2 regions of the Streptomyces sp. NPDC056486 genome follow, and region 1 is predicted to be linked to the other one. Evidence: predicted binding sites of a transcription regulator. Region 1 holds the regulator's gene; the other holds the start of a gene.

Region 1 (4,413 bases):
GGAACGTGAAGCATCCCGGGGCTTATGCGGGGGCGCTTGCCGCTGGGCGCTCGCCGGGGGCCGGGCGGGAGATCCTCGCCGCGGAGGACCGGCGGGTGGAGCGGATCCTTCTTGAGCTGCGGCTGCTCGAAGGGTGCCCGTTGACCTTGCTGCATCCTGCGGGGCTTGTTGCTGCGGGGCGCGCTTTGGCGGACGGGCTCCTTGAGGCCGGGCCCTACGAGGAAGGGCGTGCGGTGCTGACGCTGCGGGGGCGGTTGCTGGCGGATGCGGTGGTGCGGGACCTGGTGGACTGACGGTTCGGGCGGCCCCTGCGGGGCTTTCCCCAACCCCGCCCCTTCCCGGCTGTATCTATTAGCGGCTCCGCCGCGGAGGGGCTCCGCCCCATACCCCGGCCCTCAAACGCCGGAGTGCGGGGTAATCGGGTGGGTGGGCGGGAAAGATCCGCCGCGCAGCGGTGGTGCAGTGCGAGGGCGGAACCACGGCCCGCGGCGGGCTAGCCCTCCGTCCCCGTGACGAAGTCGATCAGTTCCTCCACGCGGCCAAGGAGCGCCGGCTCCAGATCCCGGTAGCTGCGCACCGAGCCCAGGATCCGTTGCCACGCGGCCCCCGTGTTCAGGGGCCAGCCGAGCGCCTCGCAGACGCCCGTCTTCCAGTCCTGGCCGCGCGGGACCCGGGGCCACGCCTCGATCCCCACCGACGACGGCTTCACCGCCTCCCACACGTCGATATAGGGGTGCCCCACCACCAGCGCCGATGAAGAACTCACCTCCGCCGCGATCCGCGACTCCTTGGAGCCGGGCACCAAGTGGTCCACCAGGACGCCGAGGCGTGCGTCGGGGCCGGGGGAGAACTCCTTGACGATCGCCGGGAGGTCGTCGATGCCCTCCAGGTACTCGACGACCACGCCCTCGATCCGCAGGTCGTCGCCCCACACCCGCTCGACGAGCTCCGCGTCGTGCCGACCCTCGACGTAGATCCGACCGGCACGGGCGACCCGGGCCCGCGCTCCCGGAACGGCCACCGAACCGGATGCGGTACGTGTGGGACGTACGCGAGGAGCAGCCGCGGACGGGCGGACGAGGGTGACCGTCCGGCCCTCCAGGTCGAAGCCCGCGGGAGTCATCGGGAAGACCCGCTGCTTGCCGAAGCGGTCCTCCAGGGTCACCGTCGGACCCTCCGCCGTCTTCTCGCAGCGGATCACCGCTCCGCAGAAGCCGGTGCTCAGCTCCTCCACCACGAGGTCCGCGTCGGCGGCGACCTCCGGCACGGGCTTCGGCTTCTTCCAGGGGGGAGTCAGGTCCGCGGAGTACTTGCGCATTCGCATGACGATAAGAGAAAGGGCGTACGACCGGCTACGACACGCCGAAGCGGGCCGCCAGTGTGGCGCGTTGCGCGCGGACAAAAGCCGCATCCACCACCGCGCCGTGCCCCGGCACGTACAGCGCGTCATCCCCGCCCAGGTCGAGGAGCCGGTCGAGCGCCGCGGGCCACCGCTGCGGTACGGCGTCGTCGCCCGCCTGCGGTTCGCCCGACTCCTCGACCAGATCTCCGCAGAAGACGATCTCCGGAGAGCTGTCCGTGCCGGGGACCAGGACCGCCAGATCGTGGCCCGTGTGGCCCGGGCCGACGTTCGCGAGCAGGACCTGCACCCCGCCCCCCAGGTCGAGCGTCCACTCCCCGCACACCGAGTGGTGCGGCCGGACGATCAGGTCGGCGGCCTCCGCGGCGGCGTCCGGCGGGACCCCGTGCCGGACGGCCGACGCGCGCAGTTCGTCGCGGCCCCGCGCCAGGAGCGTGTCGACGCCCACCGCGCCGTACACCTCCACGCCCGCGAACGCCGCGGCGCCCAGGACATGGTCGAAGTGCGGGTGCGTCAGGGCGAGATGGGTGACCCGGCGGCCCCCGCCGATGATGCCGCGCGCCTGCGTGCGCAGCTCCGCCCCCTCGCGCAAGGTCGCCCCCGCCTCGATCATCAGCGCCGATTCGCCGCCGACCACCAGGCCCGCAGTACAGTCCCAGACCGGGAGGCGCCGCCGCCCCACGTGCGGCGCGAGCCGCTCCCAGCCCGCCTCGTCCCATGCCAGTGCCACGTCCATAAGCCGACGCTAGCCCTGTACGGGCGCCTTGGCAGCCGCTGCCCCGCCCGCTGCCCCGCCCGTCGAACCGACATAGAGGGTCCGGCCCTTGCCGGGGTCGTACCTCACGGCCGTACACTGGGCGCGGTAATGGCTGGCACTCGCCCAAGGGGAGTGCCAGGCGGGCCGCAGGACACAGAGGTATCAGGGCAAAAAGGTGGAGGTGTGCGCGGATGCTCAATGAACGCAGGCTCGAAGTGCTGCGCGCCATCGTCCACGACTATGTCGGCACCGAGGAGCCCGTCGGCTCCAAGGCGCTCACCGAGCGGCACAGCCTCGGGGTCTCCCCGGCCACCGTCCGCAACGACATGGCGGCGCTCGAGGAGGAAGGGTTCATCGCCCAGCCTCATACGAGTGCGGGGCGCATCCCGACGGACAAGGGGTACCGCCTCTTCGTCGACCGGCTCGCGGGCGTCAAGCCGATGGCGGCGCCGGAGCGCAGGGCCATCCAGAACTTCCTCGACGGCGCCGTCGACCTCGACGACGTCGTGGCGCGCACGGTGCGGCTGCTCGCGCAGCTGACCCGGCAGGTCGCGGTCGTGCAGTATCCGTCGCTCACCCGGTCGACGGTGCGGCACGTGGAGCTGCTCTCGCTTGCTCCCGCCCGCCTGATGCTCGTCCTGATCACGGACACGGGCCGGGTCGAGCAGCGCATGATCGACTGCCCCGCCCCGTTCGGTGAGACCTCGCTCGCGGATCTGCGGGCGCGGCTCAACAGCAGGGTCGCGGGCCGTCGCTTCGCGGACGTGCCGCAGCTGGTGCAGGACATGACGGAGTCCTTCGACGCGGAGGACAGGGGCACGGTGGCGACGGTGCTCTCCACGCTCCTCGAAACCCTCGTCGAAGAGACCGAGGAACGGCTGATGATCGGCGGAACGGCCAATCTCACCCGCTTCGGACATGACTTTCCCCTCACCATCAGGCCCGTACTAGAGGCCCTTGAGGAGCAGGTCGTCCTGCTCAAGTTGCTTGGCGAGGCCACAGATTCGGGCATGACCGTACGGATCGGTCATGAGAACGCCCATGAGGGACTCAGCTCTACTTCAGTGGTCTCCGTCGGCTACGGTTCGGGCAGCGAGGCAGTAGCCAAACTCGGCGTGGTCGGCCCGACCCGCATGGACTATCCGGGAACGATGGGAGCAGTACGCGCAGTGGCACGTTACGTCGGACAGATCCTGGCGGAGTCGTAAGTGGCCACGGACTACTACGCCGTACTAGGCGTGCGCCGCGACGCTTCCCAGGACGAAATCAAGAAGGCCTTCCGGAGGCTTGCGCGAGAGCTTCACCCGGACGTGAATCCGGATCCGAAGACTCAGGAGCGCTTCAAAGAGATCAACGCCGCGTACGAGGTGTTGTCGGACCCGCAGAAGAAGCAGGTCTACGACCTCGGCGGTGACCCGCTGTCCCAGGCGGGCGGCGGCGGTGCGGGCGGTTTCGGAGCCGGTGGCTTCGGCAACTTCTCGGACATCATGGACGCGTTCTTCGGGACGGCGTCGCAGCGTGGCCCCCGGTCGCGCACGCGCCGTGGCCAGGACGCCATGATCCGGCTCGAGATCGACCTGGACGAGGCGGCCTTCGGGACCACCAAGGACATACAGGTCGACACTGCGGTCGTCTGTACGAGCTGCAGCGGTGAAGGTGCCGCGCCGGGGACATCCGCTCAGACGTGTGACATGTGCCGCGGTCGCGGTGAGGTGTCGCAGGTCACGCGGTCCTTCCTCGGTCAGGTCATGACCTCGCGGCCGTGCCCGCAGTGCCAGGGATTCGGCACGGTCGTGCCCACCCCGTGCCCGGAGTGCGCCGGCGACGGCCGCATCCGGTCGCGGCGGACGCTCACCGTGAAGATCCCCGCCGGTGTCGACAACGGCACGCGGATCCAGCTCGCGGGTGAGGGCGAGGTCGGCCCCGGCGGCGGCCCCGCCGGTGACCTGTACGTGGAGATCCACGAGCTGCCGCACGCCGTGTTCCAGCGGCGCGGGGACGACCTGCACTGCACGGTCACTATTCCGATGACGGCCGCGGCTCTGGGCACCAAGGTGCCTCTTGAGACGCTGGACGGCCTGGAAGAGGTCGACATCCGGCCGGGCACGCAGTCCGGTCAGTCGGTTCCGCTGCACGGCAGGGGCATCACGCACCTGCGGGGCGGCGGGCGAGGTGACCTCATCGTGCACGTCGAGGTCCTCACGCCGACCAAGCTGGACGTGGAGCAGGAGCGGGTCCTTCGGGAGCTCGCGGTGCTGCGGGGCGAGGAGCGGCCCACGGGGCAGTTCCAGCCGGG
Region 2 (4,413 bases), on a different contig from region 1:
GCCTGCGGTACTCGATGCTGGACACCGTCCGTGAGTACGGCGCGGAGTGGCTGCGAAATCTCGGCGAGGAACAGCAGCTGGCGCAGCGGCACCGGGACTACTACCGCTGGCTGGCCCGCACCGGCGGCCGGAAGTGGGCCGGTCCCGACCAGGTGGCCTGGTACGAGCGGTGCACGGCTGAGCACGCCAACCTGCGCGCGGCCCTTGAGTGCTGCCTCGCCGCCTCGGACCCGCGCGACAGCCTTGAGATGACCGGCAGTCTGTGGTTCTTCTGGCTCTGCTGCGGCTTCCAGCGCGAAGGCCGCCACTACTTGGACCGTGCCCTCGCCACAGCCCCGGGGCCGGGCCCCGACCCGGAACGCTTCTGGGCCCTGTGGGCCTGCGGAGCGGTGGCCTTCATGCAGGGTGACCTCGAAGCCTCCACCCAACTGGCGGGCATATGCACTCCGTTGGCGGACCAGGTCGACGACCCGGCGGCGGTCGACGCCGCTCTCTACCTCGAAGGGGTCCAGCTGGTACTGACCGGGCAGTCGGCGGGGGCGCTCCGCCTTCTCTCGCGGACGTCCCGCTCCCCCGACTGCGGCGGCGGTTCTCCCGCCGTCAAGCTCTTCGTGCTCTCTGTCGTGACGTACGCCCAACTCCATCTGGGCGAGTTCGGGCGGGCCACCGAGAGCGCCGACACCTTGCGCGAGGAGTGCGAGCGGCACGGCGAGCAGTGGATGCGCAGTTTCGCCTTCTACCTGCTCTCCAGGGCCGCGCTGGGCAACGGCGACCCTGCCTCGGCCGTCCGGCATGCCCGCGACGCCCTGCCGATCAAATGGCGGCTCCACGACGTCTTCGGTGCCGCCCTGAGCATCGACGCGCTGACCTCGGCCATGGCCGACCCGGAGCAGACCGGGCGGCTGCTCGGCATCTCCGATGTCCTGTGGCGCTCCAGCGGTGTCGCCCGGATGGGAGATCCGGAGCTCATGGCCACCCGCAAGGCCTGCGAGCGCCGTATCCGCGACGCCATCGGCGACCCGGCGTACGAGGCCGCCTTCCGCAAGGGTCTGGAGACCGACATCGACGAGGGCATCGCCTACGCCCTGACACCCGGGGCATGGCCCTGAACAGGCCCCCGGGCAACGCCCGAGGGCGGCACCCCTTCGTGAGAAGGAGTGCCGCCCTCGGTACGTGAAGACTGGCCTACCGAGCCGAAGAGGCTCAGAAGTCCATGTCACCGCCCGGCATGCCGCCGCCGGCCGGGGCAGCGCCCGCCTTCTCCGGCTTGTCGGCGATGACGGCCTCGGTGGTGAGGAACAGCGCGGCGATCGACGCGGCGTTCTGCAGGGCAGAGCGCGTGACCTTCGCCGGGTCGAGGATGCCCTCGGCGATCATGTCGACGTACTCACCGGTCGCGGCGTTCAGGCCGTGGCCGACGGTCAGGTTGCGCACCTTCTCGACGACGACACCACCCTCGAGGCCGGCGTTGACCGCGATCTGCTTCAGCGGGGCCTCGAGGGCCAGCTTCACAGCGGCGGCACCGGTGGCCTCGTCGCCCTCGAGCTCAAGCTTCTCGAAGACAGCGGCGGCCTGGATGAGGGCCACGCCACCACCGGCGACGATGCCCTCTTCGACGGCGGCCTTCGCGTTGCGAACGGCGTCCTCGATGCGGTGCTTGCGCTCCTTGAGCTCCACCTCGGTCGCGGCACCGGCCTTGATGACCGCAACACCGCCGGCGAGCTTCGCCAGGCGCTCCTGCAGCTTCTCGCGGTCGTAGTCGCTGTCCGAGTTCTCGATCTCGGCGCGGATCTGGTTGACGCGACCCTGGACCTGGTCGCTCTCACCGGAGCCGTCGACGATCGTGGTCTCGTCCTTGGTGATGACGACCTTGCGGGCACGGCCGAGCAGGTCGAGACCGGCGTTCTCCAGCTTGAGGCCGACCTCCTCGGAGATGACGGTGCCACCGGTGAGGATGGCGATGTCGCCGAGCATGGCCTTGCGGCGGTCACCGAAGCCCGGAGCCTTGACGGCGACGGACTTGAAGGTGCCACGGATCTTGTTGACGACCAGGGTCGACAGGGCCTCGCCCTCGACGTCCTCGGCGATGATCAGCAGCGGCTTGCCGGACTGCATGACCTTCTCGAGGAGCGGAAGGAGGTCCTTCACGTTCGAGATCTTCGAGTTCACGATCAGGATGTACGGGTCGTCGAGCGACGCCTCCATACGCTCCATGTCCGTGGCGAAGTACGCCGAGATGTAGCCCTTGTCGAAGCGCATGCCCTCGGTGAGCTCAAGCTCGAGCCCGAAGGTCTGCGACTCCTCGACGGTGATGACGCCTTCCTTGCCGACCTTGTCCATCGCCTCGGCGATGAGCTCGCCGATCTGGGTGTCGGCGGCGGAGATGGAGGCCGTAGAAGCGATCTGCTCCTTGGTCTCCACGTCCTTGGCCTGCTCGAGCAGGGCGCCCGAGACGGCCTCGACGGCCTTCTCGATGCCACGCTTGAGGGCCATCGGGTTGGCACCGGCGGCTACGTTGCGCAGGCCCTCGCGGACCAGCGCCTGCGCCAGGACGGTCGCGGTCGTCGTGCCGTCACCGGCGACGTCGTCCGTCTTCTTCGCGACCTCCTTGACCAGCTCGGCGCCGATCTTCTCGTACGGGTCCTCGAGCTCGATCTCCTTGGCGATGGAAACACCATCGTTGGTGATCGTGGGGGCACCCCACTTCTTCTCGAGGACGACGTTGCGACCCTTGGGGCCCAGGGTCACCTTGACGGCGTCGGCGAGCTGGTTCATGCCGCGCTCGAGGCCGCGCCGTGCCTCCTCGTCGAACGCGATGATCTTGGCCATGTGAAGTGGTCCTCCCGGACAGGGGTGGAATGCTGCTCCGGATCGCATCGGTGCCCGCGACGGACGGCCTGCGAGCCATGTGGTTCCTTGCCCCACCCGGCTTGCGAGCCTCACCGATCCGACCCAAGTTCTGTCACTCTCACTGGGAGAGTGCTAACGCCAATGATTAGCACTCGACCCCTACGAGTGCAAGCGCCTCTTACGGATCCCAGACACATGAGGGGGCGCGCGTCCGGGGCGTACGGCGGGACGCAACGCGGCACACGCGGCGGCACACGCGGCGGGACGTGCGACGGGACGCACGAGAGGCCCGTACCCCTGTCGGGATACGAGCCTCTCGTCACTCGCTAAGTCGCTGGCCGATCGCGCCGAGATCAGACGGCGAGCTTGACCATGTCCGCCTGCGGACCCTTCTGGCCCTGCGAGATCTCGAACTCCACTCGCTGACCTTCTTCAAGGGTGCGGTAACCGTCCATCTGAATCGCGCTGTAGTGGACGAAAACATCCGCACCACCGTCGACCGCGATGAAGCCGTACCCCTTCTCCGCGTTGAACCACTTGACGGTGCCCTGAGCCATGCCTAACTCCCCTATTACTGGCCCTTGCACGGACCCGCACTTCGCGGGCCCGGGTCAGACCTCACCCCCCCAATGGGTTGTGGAGGCGTGCGCCGGAACGCGTCGACCGCCGCTGAATGTATCTGTCCAACTGCCCTCTGCAACAGGTCAATCGGACGAGAATTCTGGGCACGCGCGATCGGAAATATGCGGAGAATTTGCCGGAGTTCAGGGCAAGTCGGGCCAGACAAATGCCGCAATAGGCTCAAAAAGGCAAGGCGCTTTGGCTACTTCTTGTCGGCCCCGGGCCGACTTCGTATATGCGCACGGCACAAACAGCGAAGCTTGCTTCCCAACTGTACCGCGCTCAACCATACAGAATTGCCCCCTCCGCTTCTCTCGCGGAGGGGGCAATAGAGGTAACGCTGCGTGCTTTCGGGCGGATTCAGCAACCGCCCGCGACGGCGGGAATGATCGAGACACCGGCGCCGTCCGGCGTCGCGGTCTCAAGGCCCTGCTCGAAGCGGACGTCGTCGTCGTTCACGTACACGTTCACGAAGCGCCGCAGCTTGCCCTGATCGTCCAGGACACGGGCCGCGATACCGGCGTGCTTGGCCTCAAGATCGGCGATGACCTCGGAGAGGTTCGCGCCCTCGGCGGCGACCTCGGACTTGCCGCCGGTGTAGGTGCGAAGAATGGTGGGAATGCGAACGTTGACGCTCATGGGATTCACCTCTTGATACAGGGGGAGAAATACGCCCCTTAAGGGGCGCGGGGAACTGCGCGAGGACGGACCACGACCGCCGCCCGTCGACGGCGATCAGGCCCTACGGCGACTAGTCGGCGAGACCCGCGGCACGGAATGCATCGAGGCTGGGCTTGATCGTCGCGGTCGCCTGAGACGTTTCGGCAACAGCGTCCAGGGTCTTGAGCCCGTCACCCGTGTTCAGCACCACCGTGGTCAAGGTGGGGTCGATGAGCCCGGCCTCAAGAAGCTTCTTCGTGACACCGACCGTCACACCCCCCG

What was found. Region 1 encodes HrcA, which represses chaperone genes, less so after heat shock. Its sites were predicted from a motif close to TTNGCACTCNGNNNNNCNGAGTGCNAA; they were not measured.
Region 2: groL (chaperonin GroEL) is a predicted target of HrcA. The motif match lies at 2,960-2,986, and genes of this name have one in related genera.

The regions. Positions count from the first base shown of each region.
Region 1 covers NZ_JBHTSF010000064.1:27,875-32,287, forward strand. The annotation lists gene hemW (radical SAM family heme chaperone HemW) at 1-293, shown strand, start outside; gene ACFQ7F_RS24250 (DUF3097 domain-containing protein) at 494-1,318, opposite strand; gene ACFQ7F_RS24255 (MBL fold metallo-hydrolase) at 1,353-2,096, opposite strand; gene hrcA (heat-inducible transcriptional repressor HrcA) at 2,309-3,325, shown strand; gene dnaJ (molecular chaperone DnaJ) at 3,326-4,413, shown strand, end outside.
Region 2 covers NZ_JBHTSF010000025.1:14,467-18,879, reverse strand. The annotation lists gene ACFQ7F_RS13270 (ATP-binding protein) at 1-1,109, shown strand, start outside; gene groL (chaperonin GroEL) at 1,204-2,829, opposite strand; gene ACFQ7F_RS13260 (cold-shock protein) at 3,204-3,407, opposite strand; gene ACFQ7F_RS13255 (MoaD/ThiS family protein) at 3,832-4,110, opposite strand; gene thrC (threonine synthase) at 4,223-4,413, opposite strand, start outside.